One region of the Peribacillus sp. 05N428 genome, then DNA from elsewhere that is predicted to be linked to it. Evidence: riboswitches for the same ligand, from Rfam matches in the RefSeq annotation. Region 1 holds a riboswitch; each other region holds the start of a gene.
What was found. A riboswitch is a leader RNA that binds a small molecule or an ion and turns the genes downstream of it on or off. The one in region 1 is predicted to bind S-adenosylmethionine.
Positions count from the first base shown of each region.

Region 1 (7,810 bases):
CTATAAATTGAATATTAGGTCTGCTATAAGTCTAATAGAATCAGTGATTATCCTTTAATTGAAAATATGAAATATATCGGAGGAATAAAGATGGACGAACGTCTGATCGGAAAAAAATATTATGAAACGATGCTTGAGGATACAAGGAAGCACCCCATTCAAGCTTTGGGTGAAATGTTTCTCGTGGAACAAAAAAAGGAAAGATCCGATTTAACCGCAATTAGATTTGCTCAAGGAGAGGTATATTTTCAGCATCATGACTATGAAGCAGCCATTTTTAAATGGGAAAACATAGAAGGGGAACTTGGTTCATGGGCGAAGAAAAACATCGCTGATGCGTATTTTGAATTGGAAATGTATTCAACCGCAGAGGATATCTATAAATCCGTCGATACGGATGAAGCTGTCTTGAAAACAGAAGTTCTTTTGCAGCTGTTTTCCCTGTACATAGTGGAATCGAGAAATGATTTGGCTTCCAAAGTCGTGAAAGAAGCAGTCGAGTTTCAACCGGACTACCCGAATGTCACGGAAATCGCACGCGCCTTTTTTGAAGAACAAAAGGATTGGAACAGTGCGGTGGTATTAGCGGCGAATGAAAGTATCCGTACAGAGTCAATGGGCTGGTTCGATGTGCTGAAAACGTATATCCAGCAGGGTGTTGCCCAATCGATGGAGCCGGATTATTTCTCAACTGTCCTTGGTTCGCTATACACACGCGACCAGGAACGTTTCGAGAAAATGACGGTTGCCCTTTGGAAAAATTATAAATATACGGATTCTTATTTCGAATGGTTAAGAGTGATTAATAATTTGATAGATACCATCGAATTGAACCATGCGGATGTATGGGATGAGCTTTCCGTCTATTACAGGGATGCATATGCAGGTCTGTTAGAAGGAACGCATCTAATCAAAGAATTAAGTCCTGTCGTGCCAAGGTTGCTGGAAAACTGGCTCAAAATCGCAGACGGGGAGCTTTCGCTGTTTGCGGCGGCATCCACGTTGTCCTGGAATGAAATCTTCCCGGATACGGTCAATGCGCTGGTCATTCAGGATGCAGAGAGCCTGCTTTCGAAATCGCCTAAATTGGGAGGCGGACTGGAAGCGGGAGAGAAACTGTTCAATTCCATTATCCAGTGGGCTGAAGATAATGATTTAAGGGTTGGCAATAAGCTTAAATGGATGGTGGAGGGGCTTAAGGATACCAGGAATTTCAATCTCCTTCTTGCAGGAAGTACAGGAAATGGCAAGACATCCTTTATTCAGTCAATCGTTGGCGAGAGCATTGCTGCTGAGGACCATTCTTCCCTAGTCAGTGTCAAAGACGGGGATGATTTGGAAATCCTTGAAATTACCGATACAGATAGCAAAGTTGTCGAGGAGCTAACTGATTTGGATGAAACACGCCGTCAGCGCGGGACTATTGTCGATGTGACAATCATCAGTGACTACCTAAGAAATAATCATCTGCGGTTATTGGATACACCGGGGTTCAATGGGGAACAAAGCGTGGAATCCGATTTCCAAGGCTATTTACATGGCAGTGATGGCCTGATGTTCGTTCTTGACGCCCGGGCTCCTTTCACCGGCAGCGAAAGGGATCTGTTATTGGAAATTCAAATGATGGCTCCGAAACTGCCGATCCATTTCCTATTAAATAAAATGGATACGATATACAGTGATCAGGTCGCAGTCCGGATGGAAGACGAAACATGGGATAAAGTGAATGCATATTTCCCGAATGCGAAAGTGTTCGCTTTCTCCAAACATTATGACAGCAGGCAGCAATTGAAGGACCTTTCAGCCTTCCTTCAATCGAATTATCAAGATGATAATTGGAAGGAAAGAAGATCTGAAAAAATCCTGGCATTCATTCGTAAAACTTTATCTTATCTATTAGAAAAACGGGCAGCCAATGAGCGGAAATGCGAGCATTCCATCTCTTGGAATGAGCAGATGGAAGTCAAACTGAATGGAGCGGTCAATCAACTGGCTGATCTGGAAAAAGAAAAAAGTGAAAATATCATAAGGTCGTATCGTTCGCTTAAGGACGAAGTGAAAAGTCAGCTTTATTCAAAAATTCCTGAATTACTGAGGGATTGCTCTAAATCGTTAACGGAAAGCAGTGATTTCAGTCAGGTCCATGTACAGTTAAACCAGGAAATGAATGAGCGGATTCAAAACTTCATTTCTGACAAGATCATGCCTCAATATTACCGTTCTCTTCAAGACTGGATTGCCAGTTCCCAAATGGAGTTCTCACAAAGCCAGCAGTTCATGGATGAGATGAGTGCCGGATTCAATGAATTATACAAAGAAGAACGGATTACACTGGCAGGTGACTTCAGGGTATTGGATGACTGGCGCCGTGATGCCGACCGGATGACAAGCAGTATCCGCATCGAAAACGTTAATATCCTTTTGCGCAGGACTCCATCACAATTGCTGCTTAAAGGAGCAGGGAAGCTATTTGGGGCGATACCGCAAAATAAGGCCAATATGTACAATCGTTACAAGAAATACCTGGAAAGTGAAGATTACCTGGATGTTGCCGAAATGATCACGGAACGTTTCCTAACCCAATTTGGATTGTTTGAAAAATCACTGGATCGGGACATCTCACTTTTCTATCGCAGTTCATTTGCCTTACTTCAAAAAACGATAGAGCAGACGCAGACTGAAATAAAAGACTACCAGGCTGCATTGGAGCATATGAAAGAAAATCCTGAGGTTTACCGTGATCCGATCACGTTGTTCGAAGTGAAATTAAGGCAGTTGGAGAGGCTTGAAAAAATCGAGAAAAAGCGTCTAGCCCAGCTTCAAAGAAAATAAAAATAACGGGAAACATTTCAAATATTCAAAAATCTATTGACTTTACGACTATATCCCTATAAAGTGATAATTACGAAAACGTAACACAATATATCTCTTATCAAGAGTGGCGGAGGGACTGGCCCTAAGATGCCCAGCAACCGTTCCATTAGGAATTGGTGCTAAATCCTGCAAAACAGAAATGTTTTGACAGATAAGAGAGGGACAAGTCTGCAAAACAGCCGATTAAACCTCTCTATATTAGAGAGGTTTTTATTTTGGGATTTACACCGACTTAACTGATAAGACTAATGAGAAAACATGGAGGGAAACAAGATGAGAAGGTCTATTAAAGGGATATTCATTTCTGCCATCGCTTCGGCTTTGCTTTTAACGGGTTGCACTGCAGGGCAGAGTTCCACAGAATCGAAGAAAGAAGAAAAAGTATCATTTGAAAATGTCCCGGAGAGATTTGCTGATGGCGATGGAGCCAAAATCAAGGTGATCCGTAAAATTGGCGGTGATGATCATACTGCCCAATACCTGGCGGGGGCGAAAGAAGAAGGAGAAGCACTGGGGTTTCAAGTCGATACGTACACAGCCAATGGTGATACGGCTAAATTCCATGATGCGATAGCACAGGCTTTGGAGGAAGATTACGACGGCTATATCATTTCACATGGTGATGATGCTGCAACTGTAAATGACGTTCAGAAGTTGGTTGATGCAGGTAAAAGCGTTGTCACATTCGATTCAATAAGCGATCTATCTAAAATAGAGGGCGTGACATTAACTTCACAAGATGATGAAGCGCTGGCAACACTGGCTTTCGATAAACTGATAAAAGAACAGAAAGGTGAAGCGGCAATTGCATATCTTTGGGTGGATGGTTTTCCTCCAATGGTAAGAAGAAATGCAGTATATCAGGAAAAATTAAAAGAAAATCCTGGGATTAAAGAAGTCGAAAGATTCGGAGTGGCATCCGCTGATACTTCGGTGCAGACACAAAATGCTGTAGCCGCAATGCTGAATAAATACCCTAAAGGTAAATTGGATGCCATTTTCGCAACATGGGATGCCTTTGCTATCGGTGCAGCCCGGGCGATTAAAGAAGCGGGCCGCGATGAAGTAAAGATATATGGAATTGATGTTTCGAACGCAGATCTCCAGGAGATCCAATCGGCTGATAGCTCATGGTCCTACACGGCAGCAGTCGATCCCAAGTTGATCGGTGCAGTGAATATGAGGATATTGGCTAAAAAATTAGCTGGCGAAGAAACGCCGCAAACATATGATTTGGAGGCATCACTTATTTCGCAAAAGCAAATCCAAGCTTCAAAAGAAGCGGTAAACATGGCAAACCTGTCTGATATTGTCGATGGCTGGGGGGTATCGACGGAATTTGAAGAAGATTGGATGAAGGTTTTGAAAGATCATTATAAAAAATAAAAAGAGACACTCTCTTTCCAGCGAAGGGAGTGTCTGTTCTATAAGGGGGAATGGACATGGGCAAGCAACTAGAAATGAAGAAGATTTCGATTGAATTTCCGGGGGTGAAGGCGCTGAGTGATGTTGATTTTTCCGTACAATCAGGAACAGCCCACGCATTGGTCGGTGCAAACGGAGCAGGGAAATCGACGTTAATGAAAGTTTTATCGGGAGCCCATGTTCATTATTCAGGTGACATTTTTATTGATGGGATGAAGTGGGATATCCGCTCGCCAAAAGCTGCTCAGGGACAGGGCATTCAAATAGTTTATCAGGAAGTGGATACCGCCCTCATCCCTTATTTAACAGTTGGGGAAAATGTAATGTTGAATGATATGGTCCAAAACATGGGAAAAAAACAAAGGGTACAATGGAAAGAACTGCACAACAAAGCCACTTCTATTCTTGAAGATATGAAAATTCATGTCCCTTCGAAAAAGCTGGTTAGAGACCTTACCTTGGCTGAAAAACAGATGGTCCTGATAGCAAGAGCCGTTTCGACAGAATGCAAATTCCTGATTCTCGACGAGCCAACTGCTCCGTTAAGTCATACGGAGACGACGGAACTTTTTCGAATTGTAAATGAGTTAAAGCAAAAAGGCGTGGCAATCATTTTCATTTCACATCGTCTGCCTGAGATTTTTGAAATCTGTGAGGAAATTACGATCATGAGGAATGGGGAGCGTGTCACTTGTCGAAAAATCGAGGACATAACCCGTACCGAAGTGGTAGAGAACATGCTCGGGAAAACCATGGATGAACAGTTTCCTGAAGTGAATGCTTCGATTGGAGACGTAATTCTGGAAGTGAACGGATTGTCAGATGCCGAGAAAGTTAAGAATGTCAGTTTGAATATTAAAGCAGGAGAGATAATCGGCTTGGCTGGGTTGGTCGGGGCTGGGAAAACGGAGCTGTGTAAAACCCTTTTCGGTCATACGTCCATCACAGCGGGTGAAGTCATCCTGAATGGTCGAAAGCTTTCTCTGAAATCACCGCATGAAGCAGTAAAAAGCGGGCTGGCACTTGTACCTGAGGAACGCAGGAAAGAAGGGGTCCTTGTACAGGAATCAGTCTCGGCAAACTTGACTGCAGCCAGTCTCGGCAAATTCTGCAAAACATTCAGTGTCGTCGATCGTAAGGCGGAAAAGGAAAAGGCGAAGGAAATAATCGCAATTCTCGGCATTAAAACTCCTTCAGGGGAAGTGAAGGTCGAAAACCTATCCGGTGGTAACCAGCAAAAAGTTGCCATTGGAAAATGGCTTATGGCAGATGCGGATGTATACATATTCGATGAACCAACGAAAGGGGTCGATGTCGGAGCCAAGAAGGATATATTCGAATTGATTGCAAAGCTTGCAAGGAATGGAAAAGCGATCATTTATGCATCCTCCGAGGTTTCCGAAATCATTGGCATTACGAACCGGACCTATGTGTTATATGACGGGAGCACTGTCATCGAATTAGAAACAAGCAAAACGAATGAAGAAGAACTACTATTCTATTCAACAGGAGGTAAATAGGATGAGCATACCCATTCCTGTTACACAGACAGCGAAAGCGAAGAAAAAGGTGGAACTATTCGACTTTTTCTATAAATACGGCACAATATTGACGATTATCATTCTGATTGGAATTTTCGCCGTATCCAATCCATCTTTCATCCAAACGTCTAACCTGATAAACATCCTGCGTTCCATTTCAATCGTGACCATTATTGCGATCGGCATTACGATATCACTGACCGTGGATGGCTTCGACCTTTCCGTGGGCTCCGTCGCATCATTGGCCAATGCCATCGTCATCTCGATGTTTGTCTGGTTTTCCCAGGATACATTCATCGCCATATTAGCTGCGGTCGGTGCCTCACTTTTCGTAGGGGCTTTGAATTCATTCATGATCGTTAAATTAAGAATTCCCGACATGCTGATGACATTGGCTACCATGTTCATTATTCAGGGAATTGCCCTTACTTATACAAAAGGGGCCACGGTTTCGCAAAATATGGTCATGCCCGACGGGACATTCGCAACAGGACTGATCAGCCCGTTTTTCGCCAAAATTGGCCAAGTACCATGGATAATCCTGATCATGGCCGTCATTGTGATAGCGACCCATATCTTTTTGACTTATACGAAGCACGGTCGTTATATGTACATTATTGGGGGGAATAAGGAAGCAGCGAGACTTTCCGGGATATCGGTTAATAAATACAAAATACTTGCCTATCTGATTTCAGCTCTATTTGCTGCAATCGGGGGAATTGTCCTTGCTTCAAGGGTCATGACATCGGAAATCAATTCAGGATCCCCCTATTTAATGGATGCCGTTGCAGCAGCCTTCATTGGTTCCTCCGTTTTAGGAGCGGGAAAACCGAATGCCTTTGGAACCTTCATCGGTGCAGTCCTGATCGGAATCCTTCAAAATGGGCTGATCATGATGTCCGTTCCGTATTACGCGATGGATATCGTCAAAGGAACAGTGCTGGCCCTTGCGCTCGCGGTAACCTATTACAAGCAAAAACAGTAAAATGTATTCGTTGCGTTACTCTACAAAAATCCAAAAAAAATCCTGTTGTAATGCAACAGGATTTTTCCTTTTTAAAAAGGGATGGGTTAAGGAGATCGTCATCATTTTACTTACGCTAAAATGGTGGCAGGAGCACTTTTTGAACCCTCATTGTTGGAGTATAAAGATTGACCGCAATTGTAATTTTTATAGGAACCTTATTTACCTTTTAATAAGATTGATAATGATCTATTGTAAAGTATGAACATTCATATCATATACTTATCTAAAGGAGAGTGTAGACTTATGCGCGAAACCTGTGTTCCGGCAGGTGTGAAACCGAATGAAACTGGCTTTGGATATACGCTGTCCTTGATAGGCGGCAAATATAAAATGATCATAATGTATTGGCTGTCTGAAAATAAGGTCATGCGTCATAATCAGCTGAAGCGAAGTATCGGTACCATTTCCTTTAAAACGCTAAGCATCATGTTAAAAGAGTTGGAGGCAGACGGCCTTATCATACGCAAGGAATTTCCCCAAATACCTCCAAAAGTAGAATATTCATTATCTGAACGTGGTCTATCTCTCATCCCATTGTTAAATATGATGTGCGAGTGGGGAGAGAAAAACAGTTTGCCAGTTCAGGAGACTAAACAGCAGTAGGTGTAGCTATTTTGATTAAATCAAAAGAAGTATTTCCCTGACAAGGAAATACTTCTTTAATGAACTGCCTATTAAAGGTTATCGACAAAATTCAAATAATCTTGTGCGCTTTTTTCCAATTCGCTCACGGATGGCTCATTTTCAGCACCATAAAACGCAAAGAATGAACGATAATCTGCATTGCAGTAAAGGAAGGTAGTTTCAAAGGGAGATAATAAATGTTCAAGTGTATAGCGATATCTTCCTTCTTCACTATAATCCTCTTTGTTAATTCCGGCAGATACAGCTAAAGCAGCTTTGCGATTCTTTAATTTATCCCCTCCATTTGAACCATAAGCCC
Region 1 is NZ_JBFTMS010000010.1:97,810-105,619, forward strand. It holds gene AC1DIV_RS12140 (GTP-binding protein) at 91-2,832, shown strand; SAM riboswitch class I at 2,927-3,032, shown strand; gene AC1DIV_RS12145 (sugar ABC transporter substrate-binding protein) at 3,148-4,260, shown strand; gene AC1DIV_RS12150 (sugar ABC transporter ATP-binding protein) at 4,317-5,819, shown strand; gene AC1DIV_RS12155 (ABC transporter permease) at 5,821-6,825, shown strand; gene AC1DIV_RS12160 (winged helix-turn-helix transcriptional regulator) at 7,111-7,470, shown strand; gene AC1DIV_RS12165 (NAD(P)H-dependent oxidoreductase) at 7,542-7,810, opposite strand, start outside.

Region 2 (7,810 bases), on a different contig from region 1:
CGAAGTGAACTCAAAGCCGATGCAATTCGATGAAGAAGAAATTGAAACAAACAGGCTTTTGCATTTAAAAAATCTTTTCATTGAATTAACTTTTCCCAACCTGAAAAGAAAATAACACCTCCAGCTGCCGTTTTCCATTATAATCGAATGAGAAACAGTATATATGGAGGTAATACATATGATCACTCATTTTCAATGGGAACCATTGCATAAGAATCTGCCAGGATGGAAAATTTCCTTTTATTTCAACAAGCAGGCAGTCAAAGCCTTGTATCATAAAGATGGATCCATCGAGTGGACAGCCAATCCGCCTTCCGAAACAGATGAAACTAAACTCAAAAGCATGATACATGATTTAATGATCTTCCATGTATATGAATGAAACCCCTTTACATTTATGAAATCGCTTAACAGAATAAAAAAAACTCCTTTGCCTAAACTAAAGAAAAGGCTAGGAGGGATTTCTTTTGGATAAAGAAAAAATGACATTTTTGAAGGATACCGAATATGATGGCAAGGACTCCGTTTACCTGGATATCGACCGTATCATCAATGAAGGAATGGCGGGCGGAAATGTGTATGAAGTCGCTAACCTTCAGAACATCGAAGAAGCACATGATTTTTATGATGAAACAGATCCCAATGTCAATAAATGAATAATGTGGGCTCTCTTATGGAGAGCTCTCTTTTATATCAGTCAGACCGTTAAACGGTAGCATTCAAATAGTCCCATTCTCCCTCGCACTTAAAATATTTTTGTTTAATATCGATGTAATGATATGCTCTGAATCCCATTCATGCCCAGATATCTCGATAAGGGGATAGCGATTCGGTAAAACGACCTGCTGGATTTCATGAACGGTCAGCCCTTGAGAATGCAAGCGTAAAATTTCCCCTTGGAGGTTTTCCAGATAATCCAGTTTTTTTCGAAACATCTCCTTCCCATCAGGAACATGCCCAGCATGACAGCAAAACACTTCCCCGAAGTCATATTGAAGCAATCTTTTTATGGAATCGATGATCACCGGGACAGACTCTTCCCGTAAGACAAGCTTTGTTTTTGGGGTTACGAAAAGGTCTCCTGAAAAAAGCACGCCATTATTGTGATTCAAATACACCATATGGTCCTTTGCATGACCTGGGGTAAAAATCGGCTCCCACGTTTGGGTACGGGAATGAATGGCCTTCCCTAGCGGCTCAGCTTTAAAGGCGTCTCTCTTTCCCCAGAAAATTTTGCGATATTCAGGATATTCAGCATCCTTTGCACAAACCTCAACCGACATCGGGTGAATGAAAAGAGGGACCTTTTTATGTTCCTTTATCCAGGCAGCGCCCCCCGTATGGTCTTCATGATAGTGCGTCAGGGCCACTGAGTCGAAGTCTGCGGATTCATAGAATGGAATAAGCTCTTCCAATAAAATCTGCGCGCCAGTATCTATCAATAGGCCATCCGTTAAAAAGACATACACACTCATCCCCCCCTTGTTCCCGCCAGGAGTCCCATGCACGCAAACCACATCATTTATCGTCTTGATCTCTATCATTCGGTTTCCTCCCCATCATTGTACAAAAATAGTTTTACCTTCCTTTTTTTAACTTTACTATAATAAATGTAGTACCACTTTACCTTTTTGACAAGGAAATATTGGAATAAATAGCCTCGATGAAAATGCTGGATTATTGCATAATAGCCCATTTTCCATGAATCGTTTTAACGGACCGTACCAGATTTATTGACAAAAAAATAAAAGAAACGATTGACATTGCCGGATTTTACAAATAATATAGATTATATTATAAAACTTGAAATATTCTAAAATAATAATTTACTTATCAAGAGTGACGGAGGGATCAGGCCCTGTGATGTCCGGCAACCGCCCTTAGGGAACGGTGCCAATTCCTGCAGAATGATTGCATTCTGAAAGATAAGCCGAGATATGATTTCGCTGCCTCTTTCTGAATGATAGAGGCAGCTTTTTTAATGTTTAAGGGGGAAAGCTCATGATTGAAATCCGTTCAATCCGAAAGGAATACGTCTCGAAGAAAAACCGAGTTATCGGAGTGGATAACGTATCTTTGACCATTCAAACTGGTGAAATATATGGCATTGTCGGCTACAGCGGAGCTGGAAAAAGCTCATTACTCCGCTGCTTGAATTTGCTTGAACGTCCGACAGGTGGAAATATCATTATCGACGGCATTGATTTAACCTCTTTATCTAGCAAAGAGCTTCGTAAACAACGCCAAAAAATCGGAATGATATTCCAGCACTTTTCCCTGGTCAGTTCAAAAACCGTTTATGAAAATGTCGCTTTCGCCTTAAGGGCCGCGCATCGATCCAAGGACGCGACTAAGTTACGTGTATTGGAATTGTTGGAAATCGTAGGGCTCAGCGATAAGAAAGATGTCTATCCTGCACAGCTTAGCGGTGGACAGAAGCAACGGGTCGGCATAGCTCGCGCGTTAGCAAATGAACCCACTGTACTATTATGTGATGAAGCGACTTCAGCCCTTGATCCAACAACTACAAAAGCGATTTTACAGTTATTGAAAAAGATAAGCAGTGAGCTTGGTATCACCATCGTGTTGATTACACATGAAATGGAAGTGGTCAAAGAACTATGCCACCGAGTCGCCGTGATGCAGGATGGCCGGGTAATTGAAGAAGGACCCGTTTATGAAATATTTTCACAGCCCAAACAGGAATTAACGAAGCAATTCATTAGCAGTGTACTGGATTTCGAACTCCCTTCGCACTTGATTGATGAAAGTGAAGGGACGATTATTAAGATCCAATTCGAAGGGCAAACCGCCGGTGAGTCGATTCTTTCGGATACTCTCCAATCCCATGCAGTAAAGGGGAATATTTTACACGGTAAAATTGAGTATATCCAGGATGTTCCTTTAGGCATTTTAATCATCGAGTTAATTGGCGATGCCGTCCAAATTCATGAGGCATTGGAATATATAAAAAATCGTTCCAGTTCTGTGGAGGTGTTAAAACATGTCACTGCTTAATCCCATCGTCAATATTTTACCTGATCTTAATAAAGCCTTTCTTGAAACGATTTATATGGTCGGCGTTTCTCTTGCAGTAGCCCTGCTGATCGGTTTACCGCTAGGAGTATTGCTATTTACAACAACCAGGAATTTATTTTTTGAAAATGGCATCGTGAATCGATCTCTCGGTTTCGCAGTCAATATTGTCCGTTCAATCCCGTTCATCATTCTCTTGGTCGCCCTCCTTCCTTTAACGGACCTACTTACGGGATCGACGATAGGGCCAAGAGCAGCTTCTGTTTCCCTGTCCGTATCCGCAATCCCTTTTTTTGCAAGGATTGTTGAAACGGCATTACGTGAAATAGACAGAGGAGTGATTGAAGCTGCAATTGCCGTAGGTGCCACTCCATGGATGATCATTAAGGATGTACTTCTTCCAGAGGCAAAACCGGGAATCATTCAAGGACTGACATTAACGACCATTTCGCTAATCGGTTACTCAGCAATGGCAGGGACAATCGGCGGTGGCGGAATTGGCGACCTGGCAATCCGGTACGGATATTACCGATATGACAACACAGTCATGATCACGACGATCGTCGTGCTGATCTGCCTTGTGCAACTCATTCAAATGGTTGGTGACAAAGTTTCATACATAGTTAACAAGCGATAGGATCAATCATTTTTTTAAATGACTCAATACATTTCATTACTCAGGAGGAATTTCAAATGAAGAAAATAGCTTCGTTATTATCAGTCTGTGCACTTGCACTCGGCTTGGCAGCATGCGGGAGCGATGATGCATCCCCAAATACTGAAGACAAAAAAGAATTGAAGATCGGGGCGACTACCGGGCCGTACGCCGATATGGTTAAGGAGGCCATCAAACCAGGTCTGGAAGATCTCGGATACAAAATAGAAATCGTCGAATTCACCGACTATATCCAGCCGAATAAGTCGCTTGGCAACAACTCGATCGACGCCAACCTTTTCCAGCATAAAGTGTACATGGATAACTTCGCTAAAGAAAATGATTTAAAGCTTTCCGACCTTATCATAGTTCCAACAGCGCCAATGGGCATATATTCTAATAAGTATAATTCATTGAAAGAAGTGAAAGACGGTACATCCCTTGCAGTGCCCAATGATCCGGTTAACCTGGCACGTGCACTAAAAGTGCTGGTGGATGAAGGGTTGATTGAAGTCGATCCAAATGTCGACCCTTTAAAAGTATCTGAAAAGGATGTAACGAAAAATCCAAAAAACATCCAGCTAAAACCATTGGAATCCGCTCAGTTACCCCGCGCAACAGACAGCGTTGACCTATCGGCGGTCCCTGGCAACTTTGCTCTTGCAGCGAAAATGGACCTCAAGGATGCCCTAGTTTTAGAAAAAATGCCGGATATGTATCGAAACGTTGTTGCAGTGAATACAAAAGATGTAGACGCTCAATTTGCCAAGGATATTAAATCAGTAGTGGAATCCGACCAGTTTGAAAAAGTGATCGATGACAAATTTGCCGGATTCGGAAAACCAGACTGGATGGATTGATCAAATAATCAAGGCCTGCTTCCCCTTTACCGGGAACAGGCCTTTCATTAAGGAGAGCAAATATGAATACCTTACTGGAGGTCCGCAGCGGCCCCGCTTATTACGCCTGTAAAGCAAATGTCCTTGAAAACCTGGAAGTGAAACTGAGTAAAGGGAACATTCGTAAAGTGCTCGTTATTCATGGACGAAAATCTTGGGAAGTTACTGAACCCTTTTTTCCTTCCTTAGAACATATTGAGACGATCTTTTTCACATACGGCGGGGAATGCAGTGACCCGGAAATTGAACGCGTCAAGAAGGCTGCTCTTGAACATGGTGCAGATGCATTAATTGGCATTGGCGGCGGTAAGTTGCTCGACCTCGCCAAATCGGCCGGAAACTCGCTTCAAAAGGAAATCATCCTCATTCCAACCTTGGCTTCCACCTGCGCTGCCTGGACACCGTTGAGTGTTATTTATGATGATAATGGTTCATATGTCCGTTATGATATTCATGAAAAAAGCACTTGGATGTTATTGATCGAACCAGGAATTCTTCTTAATTCGCCGATTAACTATTTACGTGCTGGAATCGGCGATACATTGGCGAAATGGTACGAGGGCAATGCACTGGCCGAAAAGCTTGCCACCAAGTCCGTTTGTATTGAATTGGCCCATCTGGCCGCAAGGCAATGCCAGGAAGTTTTATTGACATATGGCGAGGAAGCCTTAGCTGATTTGGAAAAAGGGAAATGGACAGATGCGCTGCAGCGTGTAATTGAAACGAACATCATCACCAGTGGTCTTGTTGGCGGGTTTGGCGGCCAGTACTTGCGCGTTGCCGGTGCCCACTCCATTCATAATGGCATGACTTCCATCACGCAAGCGCATCATTTACTTCACGGGGAAAAAGTTGCATATGGCATTTTAGTCCAGCTTGTGCTAGAAGGGAAATTCTCGGAAATCAAACAATTGCTGCCCATCTACCAGGTGCTTAAATTGCCGATGACATTGCTTGATATTGGCCTGACTGTTGAACATAAGGCCGAACTTCAACAGATTGCAGCCCACTCTGTCAAAGAAGGTGAAGACATCCATCTTCTCTTCCCTGATATCAACAAGGAAAAAGTGGCAGCCGCCATGGAAAACCTTGAAATCCTTACAAACCATGCAAACCCATCCACGGACTAAAAAAGCAATGGGGTTTTTACCCCATCGCTTTTTTTTGATTCCTCATTGTTTGTTTAAAATCATCCTTTTCACCAAGCATACATAATGTGCCGATAATACTTCAGTATAATAAAAGAAGGTATTACCTTACTGTCTGTTTCCATAATCCAAGAAGATCACTTTCATGTTGTCTGTGCATGCCTGCTTTTCTATCGGCAGATTCCGGACGGCCCTTTTCCCAATTCCATATATCTTCGAGAGTTTCTGATAGGGGACGGAATGTTAGTCCATTATTGATGGCTTGATCGTTGTCGACAGCCAAAAACCCATTCAAAGGTTCCTTACCTCCTGGTAAAGGGAATTCTTCCGGTATCCATAAAGGCATTTCTCCCCACGGCTCTACTTTATTGTCTTTTAAAAATTTTTCAGATACCCATGTAAAGGCAGCATCACTTCTTGTTACCTTTTTGCAGCCTTCAAGTATTTGCCCCATAGTCAGTGTGTAGTCTGGTCCAACGGCATTATACGTACCTGTCATGCCCTTTTCCATCATTTGGATGATCCAATGAGCCAAGTCCCTTGCATCGATAATTTGGATTGGACGTCCAGGGCGTCCAGGCGCTAAAACTTCTCCCCCTTCCGCTATTCTTTTAAGCCAGTACGGCAATCGGTCAGTGTAATCATATGGACCTACTATTTGCCCGGCACGAATTGACAAGACTTTCCCCGGCAGTTCTTTTTCAGCTGCTTTTTCGCTTAATGATTTTAACGGTCCATAATATTCACCGTATATCGGCCCAGCCGTTCCGCGGGTTATTTCTTCTGCTTTATCTTCATTTAGTGCATGAACCTCTCCATTTTCATCAATACCTGGTTCGGTTGGATCACTATAAACCGAGATGCTTGAAATATATGTATAATGTTTAACTTGATTAAGCAACCTGCAAGATTTCGATACAGTTCGAGGGATAAAGCCTGATGTATCAATTACTGCATCCCACTGTCTTCCTTTAAGCATTTCAAGATCCCCGTCGCGGTCCCCTTTTAACTGTTCTATTTCGGGGAAAACATAAGGGTCATTTCCACGATTAAAAAGTGTGACATCATGCCCCTTCTCTATTGCAGCTTTTGCTAAATATCGGCCTAAAAACCGTGTACCACCCAATATTAAAATGTTCATAAGATCTCCTCCTCTTTAACGATATTCCATAAAGCATACGCAATACCCTTTCCTGAAATTAATAATACTTGCAACTTTTCTTTGGTTTTCCCTTCTCGGAAAAACTAAAGATATCCTAATCTTTTGAACTTTATTCTTTTTCGCTATAATGATAGGGAAAGGGAGAAAGAAGGTGGAACCGATGCTTGAAAATCTTAAACAAAAATTCCCGAACGCTCTTACCAATAGAAAGGATACTGATGATATTTCTAATTATGTTTGGTTCGAAGACTTCAGAAGTATACTTGGCATTCCCCGTTCAGAAATCACAGCAGAAGAAATCCGTTTATTGGAACTGCTTTTTGTTCCTTCCATAAACCCAAATGACCTCAATGCACATCCAGGCTCATCATGGAAAATTTTTTTATCCGAACCGAATGCACCATTGCCTTTAACGAGCTGGGAGAATGTTCGATTCCTTCATTTCAAGTTGACTCATGCTGATTTTTCCAACTCCGATTTTGAAGGGGCCTTCCTCGCTTTCGTTCCATCTGACGCAGCTATTATTTGGGAAAATGAAACGTCAGGCGTCTTAATTGAACCGGACAAGGATGAACCATTATCAAATAAAGAACTGATCGCCATTACTTCCACACTTGAAAGTGACTTTTATGTAAAGACCCGTATGTTCACCGGGCGCTTTCACCCTGTAGATCAAGACCTTCGCCATCACTGGACTCAGGAGAAAAAGTGTTTTGAAGTGGCACAGGTGCATCTGCCGGATATAAAAGTGACTGATTTGGCAGACATCATCCCATACTCATTAATAAATGATCCATCCTTTAAGAATGCAAATTGGTTTATCAATGAAATTCTTGGCAAGACCAAGCAGGATACTGAGCTTATCAAAACGGTTAAAACGTATATCGAATGTAACTCCAATGCCACATTT
Region 2 is NZ_JBFTMS010000012.1:39,014-46,823, forward strand. It holds gene AC1DIV_RS13435 (YheC/YheD family endospore coat-associated protein) at 1-115, shown strand, start outside; gene AC1DIV_RS13440 (YheE family protein) at 179-382, shown strand; gene AC1DIV_RS13445 (hypothetical protein) at 468-656, shown strand; gene AC1DIV_RS13450 (MBL fold metallo-hydrolase) at 720-1,544, opposite strand; SAM riboswitch class I at 1,828-1,932, shown strand; gene AC1DIV_RS13455 (methionine ABC transporter ATP-binding protein) at 2,002-3,018, shown strand; gene AC1DIV_RS13460 (methionine ABC transporter permease) at 3,005-3,673, shown strand; gene AC1DIV_RS13465 (MetQ/NlpA family ABC transporter substrate-binding protein) at 3,730-4,551, shown strand; gene AC1DIV_RS13470 (iron-containing alcohol dehydrogenase family protein) at 4,614-5,720, shown strand; gene AC1DIV_RS13475 (NAD-dependent epimerase/dehydratase family protein) at 5,842-6,879, opposite strand; gene AC1DIV_RS13480 (PucR family transcriptional regulator) at 7,061-7,810, shown strand, end outside.
Region 2: linked by a shared signal. The riboswitch ahead of AC1DIV_RS13455 (methionine ABC transporter ATP-binding protein) and the one ahead of AC1DIV_RS12145 (sugar ABC transporter substrate-binding protein) in region 1 are both predicted to bind S-adenosylmethionine.

Region 3 (7,810 bases), on a different contig from region 1:
CGGCACATCCTGAAATTCAGGAATCTCTTCAAAAGCATCCTTCATAGCCTGTGCAAGCTCGCGATACCAGCGAACCGAAACCTTTGTGATATATAATGTATCGTTTCTATCGGATTCACGAATTTCCGCACTTCTCGTCGCCATTTCAGGTGTCAATCCGGAATCCACCCTGAACTGAGGCATAACGATGTTCAAACCATGCGAGAGCATTGTAAGGAACTTCCGCGGCTTCGTCACGAGGCCCAAGCAAGGAGAAGAAAGAATCACTCCTGCAATGTCCCATTCCTCTTCCTGAAGAAGGCGTATCGAAATCAAACCGCCCATGCTGTGTCCAAGTAAAAAGACCGGCAACGAATATTCATAAGCCTCTTCTATCCAGCTTTTCACTTCGTCCAAATACTCATCAAAGGAATCGATATGTCCCCGGTAGGCGCGAGTAGTCATACCCTGCCCAGGAAGGTCGCCCATGACGACATGGTATCCAGCTGAAAGCCACATTTGTGTTACCCACTTATAACGTCCGTGATGTTCCATTGCCCCATGAATGATGACAATGACGCCCTTTGCGTCTCCTTCTGTCTCCCATTTCCACATTCGAAATCCCCCTTTCACTTTTCACTTGTTGTGTACGATCCATGATAGTTGAAATAATATATATAAATTATAACCATATTCGTGATTTTCGACAAAAAAGAAATCTAACAAGTTGTACATTGCTATTATAAATAGCCAAGTGTATTTGCATACGGTATATTAAAATAATACATAAAAACATTCACTTCGGAAAGGAAATGATTGAAAATGATTATTTATCCGTATAAAGGCAAAGAACCTGAAATTGCTGAAAGCGCTTATATTGCTGAAAATGCTGTCGTCACAGGTGATGTCAAAATTGGTGACGAAACATCAATCTGGTTCAATTCCGTCATTCGCGGTGATGTATCCCCAACCATCATCGGAAAAAAAGTCAGTATACAGGATAACAGCATCCTGCACCAAAGCCCAAATAATCCATTGATCATCGAGGATGAAGTAACCATTGGCCATCAGGTCATATTACATAGCTGTAAAATCCGCAAAGGAGCTTTAATCGGCATGGGATCGATTGTACTTGATGAAGCCGAAATCGGCGAAGGGGCTTTCATCGGTGCCGGCAGTCTCGTTCCCCAAGGCAAAGTCATTCCACCGAACATGTTGGCATTCGGACGTCCAGCTAAAGTCATCCGCGAAATCAACGAAGAAGATCGTCAGGATATGGAACGCATCGTACGCGAATACGCCGAAAAAGGCCAATACTATAAAACGGCGGAACGAATAAAGTAATGCACGAGCACTTGACTGAAAATTACGAGTATTTGAACGCAACTCACGAGTATATCGCTGAAATTCACGAGTATTTGCTCCTAACTTACGAGTATTTGCTCCAAACTCACGAGTAAATCGCTGAAATTCACGAGTATTGCTCCAAATTCACGAGTAAATTGCTGAAACTCACGAGTATTTGCTCCAAACTCACGAGTAAATGCTGAAACTCACCAGTATTGCTCCAAATTCACGAGTAAATTGCTGAAACTCACGAGTATTTGCTCCAAATTCACGAGTAAATTGCTGAAACTCACGAGTATTTGCTCCAAATTCACGAGTAAATTGCTGAAACTCACGAGTATTTGCTCCAAACTCACGAGTATTTGCTCAAAACTCACGAGTAAATCGCTCTAACTCACGAGTATGGCCCTTAAAGTTGAATTTCTTTGGGATTTCTTGAATTATTCCCGCAGACGGCTAAGTTAATCCATAAAAAAGGTGCCCCGCTAATAGCGGGACACCTTTTTTTATATGAATTACGCTTGTGCTTTTAATGTTTCTGCTTTGTCCGTGCGTTCCCATGGAAGATCGACATCTGTACGGCCGAAGTGTCCGTATGCAGCTGTTTGTTTGTAGATTGGGCGACGAAGGTCAAGCATTTTGATGATTCCAGCTGGACGAAGGTCGAAGTTTGCGCGAACTAGGTCAACAAGGACTTCTTCGCTAACTGTACCAGTTCCGAACGTATCAATAGAGATCGATACAGGCTCTGCCACACCAATTGCGTATGCCAATTGAACTTCCGCTTTGTCGGCAAGGCCGGCTGCCACGATGTTTTTCGCAACGTAACGTGCAGCGTATGCAGCAGAACGGTCAACTTTAGTTGCATCCTTACCAGAGAATGCACCGCCGCCGTGACGAGCGTATCCGCCATAAGTATCAACGATGATTTTACGTCCAGTAAGACCAGCATCCCCTTGAGGTCCGCCGATTACGAAACGGCCAGTCGGGTTGATGAAGTACTTAGTATCTGCATCGATCAACTCGGCTGGAACGACAGCTTTGATCACATGTTCTTTTAGATCGGCTTGAATTTGTTCAAGCGTAATTTCTGCATCATGCTGTGTAGAGATGACGATTGTATCTACACGTACAGGACGGTTATTCTCATCATATTCCACGGTTACCTGTGTTTTACCATCAGGGCGTAGGTAAGCAAGAGTTTCATCTTTACGAACTTGAGTCAAGCGGAATGAAAGTTTATGCGCCAATGAAATCGGAAGCGGCATAAGCTCTTCTGTTTCATTACAAGCGAATCCGAACATAAGACCTTGGTCCCCTGCACCGATTGCATCGATTTCTTCATCTGACATGTTTCCTTCACGAGCTTCCAATGCTTTATCGACACCAGCTGCGATATCGGCAGACTGCTCATCAATGGAACTCAAAACGGCACAAGTTTCAGCATCGAAACCGTATTTCGCACGTGTGTAGCCAATTCCTTTAACCGTATCACGAACGATACGCGGGATATCCACGTAAGCGGACGTTGTAATTTCACCAGCAACAAGTACAAGACCTGTAGTTACACTAGTTTCACACGCAACACGTGCATTTGCATCCTTAGCTAGGATAGCATCTAAAATGGAATCTGAAATCTGATCACAAATTTTGTCCGGATGGCCCTCTGTAACAGATTCAGAAGTAAATAGACGTTTCTTTGACATCATATTTCCTCCTTGGAAGTTAGTATGTTGTAGGCATAAGCCTGATTTTTACGGAACTCGTTTCCCTCATTAGTTTCAACTATAGACACAGAATTACTTATAAAAAACACAAAAACCTTCCCTGGCAAATGAGGAAAGGTTTAAAACTCTGTCTTCTATCCTTTCACTCTTATCGTTCAAGGGTTTTTTACCTTGCTCAGGTTAGCACCATCACCACTATTCCTTGAAGACCTTCGCTTTATTTTCGGCGATCGATCTTGGAGTCAAGTTCAATATGGCAGGTTGCTGGGTTTCAAAGGGCCTGTCCCTCCACCAACTCGGGATAAGAGAATCCGTACAATTTAAGATATTATCGTATCTGGCTGGAATTTGTCAATGCTTTTCTAAAAAGAACATTTCCACCCAGAATGGCGTTCATTTGAAAAAACATGTTGATACAACGTCCTAGAGGGGTTTACAACACAAAATACGAATAGAAATGTTGTAAATTGCCATTAATAATAAAGTATTGAACATCGAAAAGGAACGACATCCTGACTTTCCCATTAGACATATATTGCTTACTAACTTCCTATTTAAATAAAATTTTCTTCATGAAAGTATATGCGATTATCCTGAATCGGTTCCTGCCGGATTAAAATGATTAATGCGGCTAGCTGAAAATAATCACAAATTAAAAGAAATAGTATAGACTAATTAAATGAATGTGTTATACTAATTGTAATCTAAAAACTCAAACAAAGGAAGGTACCTCATATATGAATTCTGTAGATGTTTCTAATGAGTTACACCAATTATTAACAGGAAACAATGTGCAAACTCAACTATCAGTTCCTCAATTGGTCGAAAAAGTACTTAGCAGAAATGAAGGCGTTTTAACATCAACCGGCGCGGTAAAAGCTGAAACTGGCAAATATACCGGTCGTTCACCTAAAGATAAATATATCGTGGAAGAAGCATCAGTTAAAGATAAAATCGATTGGGGTCCCGTGAACCGACCGATTTCCGAAGATGTGTTCAATAAACTATATAATAAAGTAGTTGACTACCTAAAAGCAAAAGAAGAGATTTTTGTTTTTAAAGGTTTCGCTGGTGCAGACGAATCATCACGTCTTCCCATCCGTGTTGTTAATGAATATGCTTGGCATAACCTTTTCGCCCATACTTTGTTCATCCGTCCAAACGAAGAGGAACTGAGAGGTCACGAAGCTGAATTCACGATCCTTTCTGCACCTAACTTCAAAGCGGACCCAGAAGTGGACGGAACTACATCCGAAACGTTCATCATCGTTTCTTTTGAACGCCGTACGATCCTGATCGGCGGAACGGAATATGCAGGAGAAATGAAAAAATCGATCTTCTCGATCATGAACTACTTACTTCCAGAGGCTGGAATCCTTCCAATGCATTGCTCTGCTAACGTAGGACGTGAAGGGGACGTCGCTTTATTCTTCGGACTGTCCGGTACAGGCAAAACAACTTTATCAGCAGACACTAGCCGTAAATTGATTGGCGATGACGAGCACGGCTGGTCTTCTAATGGCGTATTCAACATCGAAGGCGGCTGCTATGCGAAAACGATCAACCTTTCACGTGAAAAAGAACCGCAAATTTTCGACGCAATCCGTTTTGGTGCTGTATTGGAAAATGTTGTTGTTGATCCGGATACGCGTGTAGCGAACTATGATGACAGTTCATTGACTGAAAACACTCGTGCTGCTTACCAAATGCAAGCGATCGATAACATCGTGAACCCAAGTATTGCAGGACATCCAAATACAATCATTTTCTTAACAGCTGATGCTTCAGGCGTTCTGCCTCCAATCAGCAAGCTTTCCAAAGAACAGGCAATGTTCCACTTCCTAAGCGGATACACTAGTAAATTGGCTGGTACTGAAAGAGGCGTAACTTCTCCGGAGGCTACATTCTCCACTTGCTTCGGTTCACCATTCTTACCGCTTCCAGCTACACGCTATGCTGAGATGCTTGGTGATAAAATTGACGAGCACAATGCAAAAGTATACCTTGTCAACACAGGATGGACTGGCGGTGCATACGGAACTGGAAGCCGTATGAAACTTGCTTACACCCGTGCAATGGTACAAGCGGCGCTTGAAGGTGAATTAGCGAACATCGAAACGATCAAAGATGATATCTTCGGTTTGGATATCCCGCTTCATGTTCCTGGTGTTCCTGATGAAGTGCTTCAACCAATCAAGACTTGGGCAGATCCTTCCGCTTATAAAGAAGCAGCAACAGACCTTGCCGCACAATTCCGTGCAAACTTCAAGAAATTCAAAAGCGTTCCAAGTGAAATCGAAGAACTTGGCGGCCCGACAGCTTAATAAATTGTACACAAAAGGACCAAGCTCTTGCTTGGTCCTTTCAGTTTGTCGGCAAGAAATGTCACATCCCGAACCATGATTATGGATTACTTTATTAAGTGCCATGGAAGGGGAAATACCTCATCTACTGTCGAATAAAGTACCAAGTAACCCGAAATACGGCATCTTCGCTCGAACTTACTGCCATACACCCCGAAATATGGCGGCTGCGCTCGAATTTACTGCCTTGCACCCGGAATACACGTCTACTGTCGAATTCACTGCCATACAGCTCGAAATACGCCATCTGTGGTCGAAATTACTCCTTACCCGAATACACGTCTACTGTCGAATTCACTGCCATACAGCTCGAAATATGCCATCTGCTGACGAATTCACTGCCTTGCAGCCCGAAATACGGCGGCTGCGCTCGAATACTGCCTTATAACCCGAAATATGACGGCTGCGCTCGAATAATTGGCCGAGACTCTGCTAGGATGCTTGACGTACAGGAAGCGGAACTGAAACAAACTGGATCGTTTCCACGTTCTGAAAGGACCACTTTCTTGCATGGTCCTTTTTTTCATTGGAAAAGGGGCACTGTGATAGTCAGTGCCCCCTTAATCGTTATTCCGTTATCCATGTTGTCCAAATTTTTAGATGATCGCTTTATTCCTGTCTTTTTTCATGGACACCGTTTTGTATTGATATATATTGCCCAGGTTCGCCACCGGGACATCTGTTTTAGTTGCATCAATGCAATTGCGTGTATCCAGAATCAATTTATTGCTCATGAGTTTCGATAGCTTATCATAATCCATCTGTTTAAATTCATCATGGTCAGTCAGGATAAGTATCAAGTCGGCATCATTTACAGCGTCTTCCACTGATACGACTGGCATCTTTCCAGATTTGACATGCGGGTCATGCAAGGCTACATCCATGTTTTCCATTCCCATCAAGATATTGACGACATCAATGGCGGGACTTTCACGAATATCATCTACATTTCCTTTGTATGCTAGACCGAAAACAGCTACTTTTGGCTTCCGGATCCCCTCTAGCATCATCCTTATGGAATTAACGATGTAATAAGGCATCGATACGTTGGTATCACGCGCCAATTTAATGATTCTCGCATACTCCGGTGCCTTTGCAACGACGAAATACGGATCGACCGCTAAACAATGGCCGCCAACTCCTGGTCCTGGTTGGTGTATATTGACACGAGGGTGTTTGTTTGCCATCGATATGACATCCAAAACATTGATGTCCAGCTCGAAACAGATTTTCGTCAGCTCATTCGCAAGGGCGATATTGACATCCCTGAAGGTGTTTTCCATCAGTTTGGACATTTCTGCCGTTTTCGCATCGGTCTGAATGATTTCCCCTTGAACGAAGGTTTTGTAAACAAGACTTCCTTTATATGAGCATGTTTCGGTGATGCCCCCGACGATACGGTTATTATGAACCAACTCTTCAAGAATCCTTCCAGGTAAAACGCGTTCCGGACAATGTACGAGGAAAATGTCTTTTCCGATGGTAAGGCCCGTCCTCTCGATCATCGGTTTAATATGATCATCCATGCTTCTTGGCGCTATCGTCGATTCGATAATGATGACATTCCCTTTTTTGATAAAAGGAAGAATGTTTGAGGTTGCATCCATGACATGTGTTAAATCACAGGATTGGTGCATGTCCTTTTTATTTGGAGTAGGCACCGCGATGATGAAAACATCCGCATGTTCCGGGCTTAACGCAGCTCGGAACTTATTGGAAGCAATCACTTCTTCTAATACCTCATCCAATCCAGGTTCTTCGATATGGAGCCTGCCGCTATTCAAATTGGAAATAATTTCAGGATGGATATCCACGCCGACAACATCGACACCGTATTTCGCAAACATTAAAGAAGTTGGAAGTCCGATATAACCAAGTCCGATTGTACAAAGTTTCATATAAACCACTCCTATCTATTTTTCTGCTGCACTCAAATTTGTTAGGCTGTTTGATAGATTTCGATAAAGATTTCCTTCTCTTGTTTCCAATTGTATTTTTGTCGCGCCTTCAGGCAGTTTTGGCTCATTTCCGCCCTTTTTTCAGGATGCTTCAATAAGTAATTGACACCTTCGGCAATTGATTTTGGATCATGCGAATCGACACATACACCGATTTTTTCCGTATCGACAACCTTTTGAATTTCAGGAAAGCTGCAGGCAACCACTGGCACACCGCTCATCATGTATTCAAACAATTTATTTGAAGAAGCGGAGTAGTGATTAAAGCAGACATTATTCAATATCTGAAAACCTAAATACGCATTTTTTGTATAATGGAGCAGCTCGTCGACCGGAACCTTCGGCAGGAACTTCACACGATGCTCCAGATTCATGTCGCTTACTTTCTTCATTAATTCATCCTTGATCCTTCCATCCCCGATAAAAACTACCGTTC
Region 3 is NZ_JBFTMS010000042.1:30,165-37,974, reverse strand. It holds gene AC1DIV_RS24925 (alpha/beta hydrolase) at 1-594, opposite strand, end outside; gene AC1DIV_RS24920 (gamma carbonic anhydrase) at 805-1,323, shown strand; gene metK (methionine adenosyltransferase) at 1,842-3,035, opposite strand; SAM riboswitch class I at 3,199-3,361, opposite strand; gene pckA (phosphoenolpyruvate carboxykinase (ATP)) at 3,791-5,377, shown strand; gene AC1DIV_RS24905 (nucleotide sugar dehydrogenase) at 6,013-7,314, opposite strand; gene AC1DIV_RS24900 (glycosyltransferase) at 7,356-7,810, opposite strand, start outside.
Region 3: linked by a shared signal. The riboswitch ahead of metK (methionine adenosyltransferase) and the one ahead of AC1DIV_RS12145 (sugar ABC transporter substrate-binding protein) in region 1 are both predicted to bind S-adenosylmethionine.

Region 4 (7,810 bases), on a different contig from region 1:
ATAACTTTGTCTGCGTATATTTCATAAGCATCACCTGAAAGCAAATCGGCCACTTGGACTCCGTTCACCTTACCGTTTTCATATAACAATTTATCTACTTTTGTATAATTTATCGGTGTTGCACCTTTATCGACAGCCGCCTTCATGACTTCAATCGTAAGACGTGCATCATCTGTCCGATATTCAACATAGTAGCCTCCGCCCTTCAATCCCTCTTTCTTAACGAGAGGCTCCCGTTTTAGTGTTTCATCCGCCGAAAGCATTTTCCTGCGTTCAGATTTTTTAACCCCTGCAAGGAAATCATAGACCCGAAGCCCAATCGAAGTACTGAATTTCCCGAAGGTGCCTCCTTTATGCATCGGTAACAGCATCCATTCCGGCGTGGTCACATGCGGTCCATTCTCATATACGATTTCTCGCTCTTTACCAACCTCGGCAACCATTTTTATTTCAAATTGCTTCAAATACCGCAATCCGCCATGAACAAGCTTTGTCGAGCGGCTTGAAGTACCTGCAGCAAAATCCTGCATTTCAACCAAAGCCACTTTCATCCCACGGGTCGTTGCATCCAGAGCGATTCCTGCACCGGTAATTCCCCCACCAATGACAACCACATCAAATTTCTCTTTTTTCAGAGTTTCGACCGTTTCTTCCCGATATATATTTGAAAACCTCATGCCTGACTCCTCCTTTAAGTATTGCATTCTATTGTTTTTTGTATGAATTGGCGCTGTTCACTCGTGAATTCTGCACTTTTACTCGTGAATTCGGTCATTATATTCAATTGGTTCATTTGTTCGCATAAGTTATATAGATATTAATATCCCTAATCTGCCGTTAAAAACAAAAAAAGAGACCATAAATGCACATTATCGAATTAACGATAACGCATTCATGGTCTCTCCTGTTCTCCGGCCGAGTTATTAACTTGATTTCATTATATCATACTCCAGCTCATTTGAGAAAGGATACATGTTGTTTTTTATTTAAACGCCATAGCGGCATGTACGGCTTTCTTCCAGCCTTCATATAATTTTTCACTTTCTTGCTCTTCCATGGATGGTTCAAAGGTTTTGTCCACCGCCCATTGCCGGGAGATTTCTTCTTGATCCTTCCAATACCCGACAGCAAGGCCGGCTAGGTATGCAGCACCTAATGCTGTAGTTTCGTTTATGGTCGGCCTCTCGACGGGCACACGTAATAAGTCGCCCTGGAATTGCATCAAGAAGTCATTCTTGACTGCCCCGCCATCCACTCTTAATGTTTGCAGCTCGATTCCTGAATCCGCCTCCATTGCATCAAGGACATCCTTCGTTTGATACGCAAGTGATTCAAGTGTGGCGCGAATGAAATGTTCTTTTGATGTGCCGCGCGTCAAACCAAAAACGGCTCCCCGCACTTCACTGTCCCAATATGGAGTTCCAAGTCCTACGAAAGCTGGTACCACATATACTCCATCCGTACTTTCCACCCGTTTTGCATAGGCCTCGCTGTCCTTGGCATCATGCAGCATCCGCAGGCCATCGCGCAGCCATTGGATGGCGGAGCCAGCTACGAATATACTGCCTTCCAGTGCATATTCGACCTTCCCATTCAAGCCCCAAGCAAGGGTCGTCAATAGTCCGTGTTCGGAGCTGACAGCCTTGGTTCCTGTATTCATGAGCATGAAACAGCCTGTTCCATACGTATTTTTAGCCATTCCTTCATTAAAGCAGGCTTGGCCGAATAATGCTGCCTGCTGATCACCGGCTGCCCCGGCGATCGGAATCGATTGGCCGAAGAAATGATAGTCGATCGTACGTGCATATTCCTCTGAGGAAGGCCTCACTTCCGGCAGCATCGACTTTGGTACAGTCAATATCTCAAGCAGTTCTTCATCCCATTTCAGTTCATGTATATTGTACATCAATGTCCGGGATGCATTGGAATAGTCCGTTACATGAGCCTTGCCTCCTGATAGCTTCCAGATCAGCCAAGTATCGATGGTACCGAATAACAGCTTGCCTTCATCCGCCTTTTGCCGCGCCCCTTCCACATTATCGAGGATCCATTTCACTTTCGTTCCGGAAAAATAGGCATCTATCAACAATCCCGTTTTATCCCGGAATAAATCATTAAGTCCCTTTTCCTTCAACTCATCACAGATTCCACTTGTTTGCCTGGACTGCCATACAATCGCATTATAGACAGGCGTACCTGTTTCCTTATCCCAAACGACTGCCGTTTCACGCTGATTGGTGATCCCGATACCGGCAATTTGCTCTGGTTTCACACCGGATTCAGATAGTACACCGGCAATCACCGCCAGGATCGATCCCCAAATCTCATTGGCGTTATGCTCGACCCAGCCTGGTTTAGGGAAATGCTGCGTGAATTCCTTTTGAGAGGAATGGACGATTTCCCCCTTTTCATTAAATAAAATCGCCCTCGAACTTGTTGTTCCTTGATCTAATGATAAAATGTATTTTTCCATTGTGTATGCCCCTCCTTTTAATTAACTAGCGATATTTCTGCTATCCATTTCATGTGACTGTTTTTTACCAAAAGCATAGGCTACTATCAATAGTACCAGGCTTGCACCCATAACAGACCAAAATCCTGCCGTTATTTCCCCCATAAAAAATGCTTTATAACAAACGGCACCAAGTGAACCCCCTACAATCGGTCCAACGACCGGAATCCATGAATAGCCCCAGTTGGAATTGCCTTTACCAGGTATCGGCAGCAAAAAGTGAGCGATGCGAGGCCCCAGGTCGCGGGCCGGGTTAATGGCGTATCCTGTCGTTCCCCCAAGTGACATCCCGATCACGACAATCAATAACCCTACTGCGAATGGGTTTAGACCCTCTGTAAAATCATTGGCCCCTATAAATAATAGACCAAGAATAAGGATGAAAGTTCCAATCATCTCACTTAGTAGATTTGAAAATGTGTGCGGGATTGCAGGTGAAGTCGCGAACACACCAAGCTTCGCCCCTGGATCATCCGTAGCTTTCCAGTGTGGTAAATAGTGCAGGAATACTAGAGTTGCGCCGAGTATCGCGCCAATCATCTGGGCAACGATGTAACCGGGCACATCACTCCAAGGAAATTCTCCAATAATGGCAAACCCAACTGTGACCGCCGGGTTTAAATGCGCCCCGCTTATGGACCCCACTGCAAAAACACCCATGGTAACAGCCAATCCCCATGCAATCGTGATAACGATCCAGCCGGCATCTTTTGCATAGGAACCCTTTAAGGATGAACCTGCCCCAATACCTGCTCCGAATAAAACTAAAATCATCGTGCCTAACACTTCTCCCCAAAATGGAGTCATGATAAAACCCTCCCCTGATAATTTTTTAAACCTTGCCAACAAATAAAAGGAGATCCACAGCAGAACTATCTTCATAAAAAAATTATGAATAGATCTGTTGTGAATCTCCTAGTCTCCGTCACATATATTAACTTGTACTGTAAAATATACTAGGTTATGAAAACGCTGTCAATAATTTGTGAGAAATTAATCTATTTTTTCTGTAATTTTTTTCAATTTTTCCCAATTAGACGATATCCCATAATTCAGTTTTTGAAGTGGTGATTGACGAGGCGCCGGCATCAAGTGCATTCAGGACTTCATCCGAGGTACGTATGAGGCCGCCTGCAAAAATCGGTGTCTGCAATCTTTCCTTCACTTCTTTTATCATCCATGGCATGGCGCCCGGCAATACTTCGATATAATCCGGCTTTGTTTTCTGCACCAGCTTATAACTTTTCTCAAGCGCGTGTGAGTCTATTAAAAAGATTCGCTGGATGGCAATGACCCCCTTTTGCTTCGCCTTCAATATAACGCTTGATTTAGTCGAAATCAGCCCATAGGGGTTATATTCCTGACAAATGAATTCCGTCGCGTACTCATCACTTCTTATGCCATGGATCAAATCGACATGATAAATCATTTTCTTATTATGCTGCTTTGCCATCATACTTACATTTTTCAATTGTGAGATATGCAAATCAAGAAACACACCTATTTCATAGGAACTTTCTAGAAATCTTTCGAAATCCTTCATGCTTGCTGAAGCAGGCAAAATCTTCTGATCCATCATTATCCTCCTCATTCCCAGAAAAACTCAAAACTTCAAGTCATTTAGTATATTTTAAAGAGCTTGATTTATCAAACACATTTTTTTCATGAACCATGTCATCTTAACACTATCATACCTGGCAAACCCTTTATAGGTTACGGCTAAGGATATATGTAAAATATCCCCTTAAATCATATAGAAAGATTCATTTTCAATGCACCTTCGGCGAGTTCATACGATTTAATTGTGCCAATCGGAATTTTCCTCACGATGCTCCAAGCATTAACATTCATTTTGATTGCTCTTTTTTCATATTCAAAAAATGGCGGTCTGTTAAATATCCTTTGGTTGATGAAATTCCTGTCAACGGGTTCCATTTCCACTAATTCAAATGAAATCGTTCTTTTTTCCACATGAACCGGTTTTAATGTAATCCGGAAAGCCACGTTTTTCTTAAACATCATTTTTTTCACTTCCATCATTCCGGAAAGCACAATATGCCTTGGCGTAATCTCGACTTTAATATCCTGACCAGATGATTTCATTCTTATGATTCTCTCTATCATGGCTTCAGTTACCGTAATCGGTATGCCATTTTTGAATGGACTCATCCTTGCATCCCCTCCCCACTCAAAGCATATGCCGGATTCCCTGATGCCGTTAACATTTCAGCCCAGATTAATAAACGGTATATTCGAAATATTCCAGCTCCACCCCTTGACCTTCATAAAAACTACCTGTATAGTCATAGTTAATTTAATAGACAACTCTTATCCAGAGAGGTGGAGGGACTGGCCCTTTGATGCCTCAGCAACAGACTGATCTTGTACTGTGCTAATTCCAGAAGTGTAAAAACTTGAAGATAAGAAGAGTATATAGCTTTGTTGCCAACACCTCTTCTTATTTTTAAGGAGAGGTTTTTTATTTTTAAAAGGAAAGAAGGAATCAACATGTCAATCACATTAACGAAAGCACCATTCAGGGCGGACCACGTCGGAAGTTTATTAAGACCGGAACGTTTACATATTGCCAGAAAGGACTTTAAGGAAGGTACCATTTCAGCTGAGCGGCTTCGTGAAATTGAAACTGAAGAAATCAAACGGATCGTCGATAAACAAATTGAAGTTGGTTTAGAGGCCGTTACGGACGGTGAGTTCAGACGAACATGGTGGCACTTTGACTTCCTCGAACATTTAAATGGCATCGAGGGATATGTAACTGAAAAAGGCCTCACATTCGATGGTGTGGAAACAGAGAGATATAATGTTCGCAATACCGGGAAGGTTTCATTCAACCCTGAACATCCCTTCATTCGTGATTTCATTGAATTGAACAAAATAGTGAACGGACGTGCCGTTGCCAAGCAAACCATCCCCAGTCCGAATCAATTATTTGCTGCAGGCATTCATAATGAAGACGTCTACCCTGATATCGAAGACTATGCAAATGATATCATCAAAGCCTATCAGCATGCTTTGAAAGCCTTTTATGAAGCAGGTGTGCGTTATCTTCAATTGGATGATGTATATATTGCCAGACTTTCAGCTCCGGATTTCCAGTTCAAGGATGGAAAATATACGAGGGAACAATTAATTGATCTTGCACTTCGGGTCATTAATGGCGCATTGGAAGGCAAACCAGAAGACCTTATCGTCACTACCCACCTATGTCGCGGAAACTACCAGTCGACATGGGCGTTTGAAGGAAGCTATGCCCGTATCGCCCCAACTTTATTGGCAAAAGAAAAAGTGGATGGATTCTTCTTGGAATATGATGATCAACGCTCAGGGGATTTCAAACCATTGGAATACATTCCAAATGGCGGTGCACGGGTCGTACTGGGTGTCGTCACTTCAAAAAATGGGGAAATCGAGGACAAGGAAGCTGTTAAGGCACGCATTAAAGAAGCATCGCACTTCGTTCCGCTCGAACAATTATGCTTAAGCCCTCAATGCGGCTTCGCCTCCACACATCACGGCAACAAGCTAACCGAAGCACAGCAATGGGAAAAACTGAAATTCGTCGTTGATGTAGCAAAAGAAGTATGGGAATGATTCATCCTTAAATGTAAAGTAAAAGCTAGGCATTAGGAAGGCCTAGCTTTTCTTCAAAACAACTCAATAAAATGTTTTGCCGTTTTGGAAAGATAACGATCTTGTCTAAAAACCAAGGCTATATTCGATTGAATTGAAGAATCGATAATATCCAGCACTTTCACTCCTTTTATAATATGGGGTGAAACAGCTGATTTTGGAACAATACTCGCCCCAACTCCAGCTGCAACCAGAGAGAGCAGAACATTTACATCATGGCATTCGCATAAAATATTTAGCTGTATTTCCCGCTTTTTAAATTCCTCGATAATTTCCTCGTAAATACCTGGTCCTTTTTCCCTATGCACTAAAAGCAATGGGATGTTTTCAATATCCTTTAAATGAACCCTATCCTTCGAAGTGAAGCTGTCCCAATCCTCAGGTACAACAAAAACATTGGGCACTTGTCCTAAGTTCAAACTGGAAAGACCCTTCATCTCGACAGGTAAATGAACAATGGCAAGTTCGATATCCTGATTCTCCAAATAATTACTTATTTCATATGGATCTCCTGCGAATATTTTAAAGGAAACTGAAGGATATTTTTTCTTGAAACTATTAATTTTATCAGGTAAATAAGACATATACGCAAGTACGGAACCTACTGAAAGTGTACCTTTAATTCCCTCACCCGTTTCCTTCACTTCGAGCAAGGAGTCCTCGAAATATTGCAGCATATCCTTAGCCTTCTCGTAAAGTACCCTCCCAGCTTCGGTCAACTCCATACTTTTACCGTTCCTTTTTCGCTCAAGTAAAGTAGTCCCTAATTCTTCTTCCATAAGGCGGAGCTGCTGGCTTAATGGCGGCTGTGACATATTCAACTTTTTGGCTGCACGGGAAACCTGGCCTTCTTCTGCAAGAATGAGAAAATATCGTAATTGTCTAATATCCATATTGGCACCTCTGATATATATGTATATCGTATATAAACTTAATTATATAGATATTTTAAATATGATACAAACAGCAGTAAAATATATTTGTTTACAACATAAAGGGGTGTTCAAAATGGAGAAATTCAAGGATCTAAACAAAAGCTTCATCAATGGGGAATGGATGGAAGGCTTAAGTCAACGCAGATATAATATTTTAAACCCATACAATAATGCCGTGATTTCAAATGTGAGCTTGGCTACATCAAAACAGCTCGAAGAATCATTTGAAATAGCAAAGAATGCTCAAAAAGGTTGGGCAAAAACATCAGCCGAAAAACGTCGTCAGGTCCTGCTTAAAGTTGGTGAATTCCTGCAGGAAAACCGGAATGAAATCGTTGAAATGATTTCCCGTGAAACAGGCGGATCGCTTATTAAAGCAAACGTTGAATTTCAGCTTACTATGGAAATAGTCGAAGAATCTACTAACATGGTGGATGAAATATATCAAATGCATGAGGTTCCGTCAGCTATAGAGCATAAAGTCAATCATATACATCGTCTGCCACTAGGAGTTATCTCTTCAATATCTCCGTTTAACTTTCCGATGAACTTGTCAATGAGAACCATCGCACCAGCCATTGCATTAGGAAATGCAGTCGTTCATAAACCGGACGTTCAAGTTGGATTTACTGGAGGAATCATCATCGCTGCAGCATTTGAATATGCCGGTCTTCCAAAAGGGGTCTTTAATATGATCCTTACTGACCTGGAA
Region 4 is NZ_JBFTMS010000041.1:18,563-26,372, reverse strand. It holds gene AC1DIV_RS24575 (glycerol-3-phosphate dehydrogenase/oxidase) at 1-677, opposite strand, end outside; gene glpK (glycerol kinase GlpK) at 983-2,473, opposite strand; gene AC1DIV_RS24565 (MIP/aquaporin family protein) at 2,495-3,319, opposite strand; gene AC1DIV_RS24560 (glycerol-3-phosphate responsive antiterminator) at 3,546-4,088, opposite strand; gene AC1DIV_RS24555 (hypothetical protein) at 4,262-4,681, opposite strand; SAM riboswitch class I at 4,838-4,939, shown strand; gene AC1DIV_RS24550 (5-methyltetrahydropteroyltriglutamate--homocysteine S-methyltransferase) at 5,021-6,124, shown strand; gene AC1DIV_RS24545 (LysR family transcriptional regulator) at 6,178-7,056, opposite strand; gene AC1DIV_RS24540 (aldehyde dehydrogenase family protein) at 7,172-7,810, shown strand, end outside.
Region 4: linked by a shared signal. The riboswitch ahead of AC1DIV_RS24550 (5-methyltetrahydropteroyltriglutamate--homocysteine S-methyltransferase) and the one ahead of AC1DIV_RS12145 (sugar ABC transporter substrate-binding protein) in region 1 are both predicted to bind S-adenosylmethionine.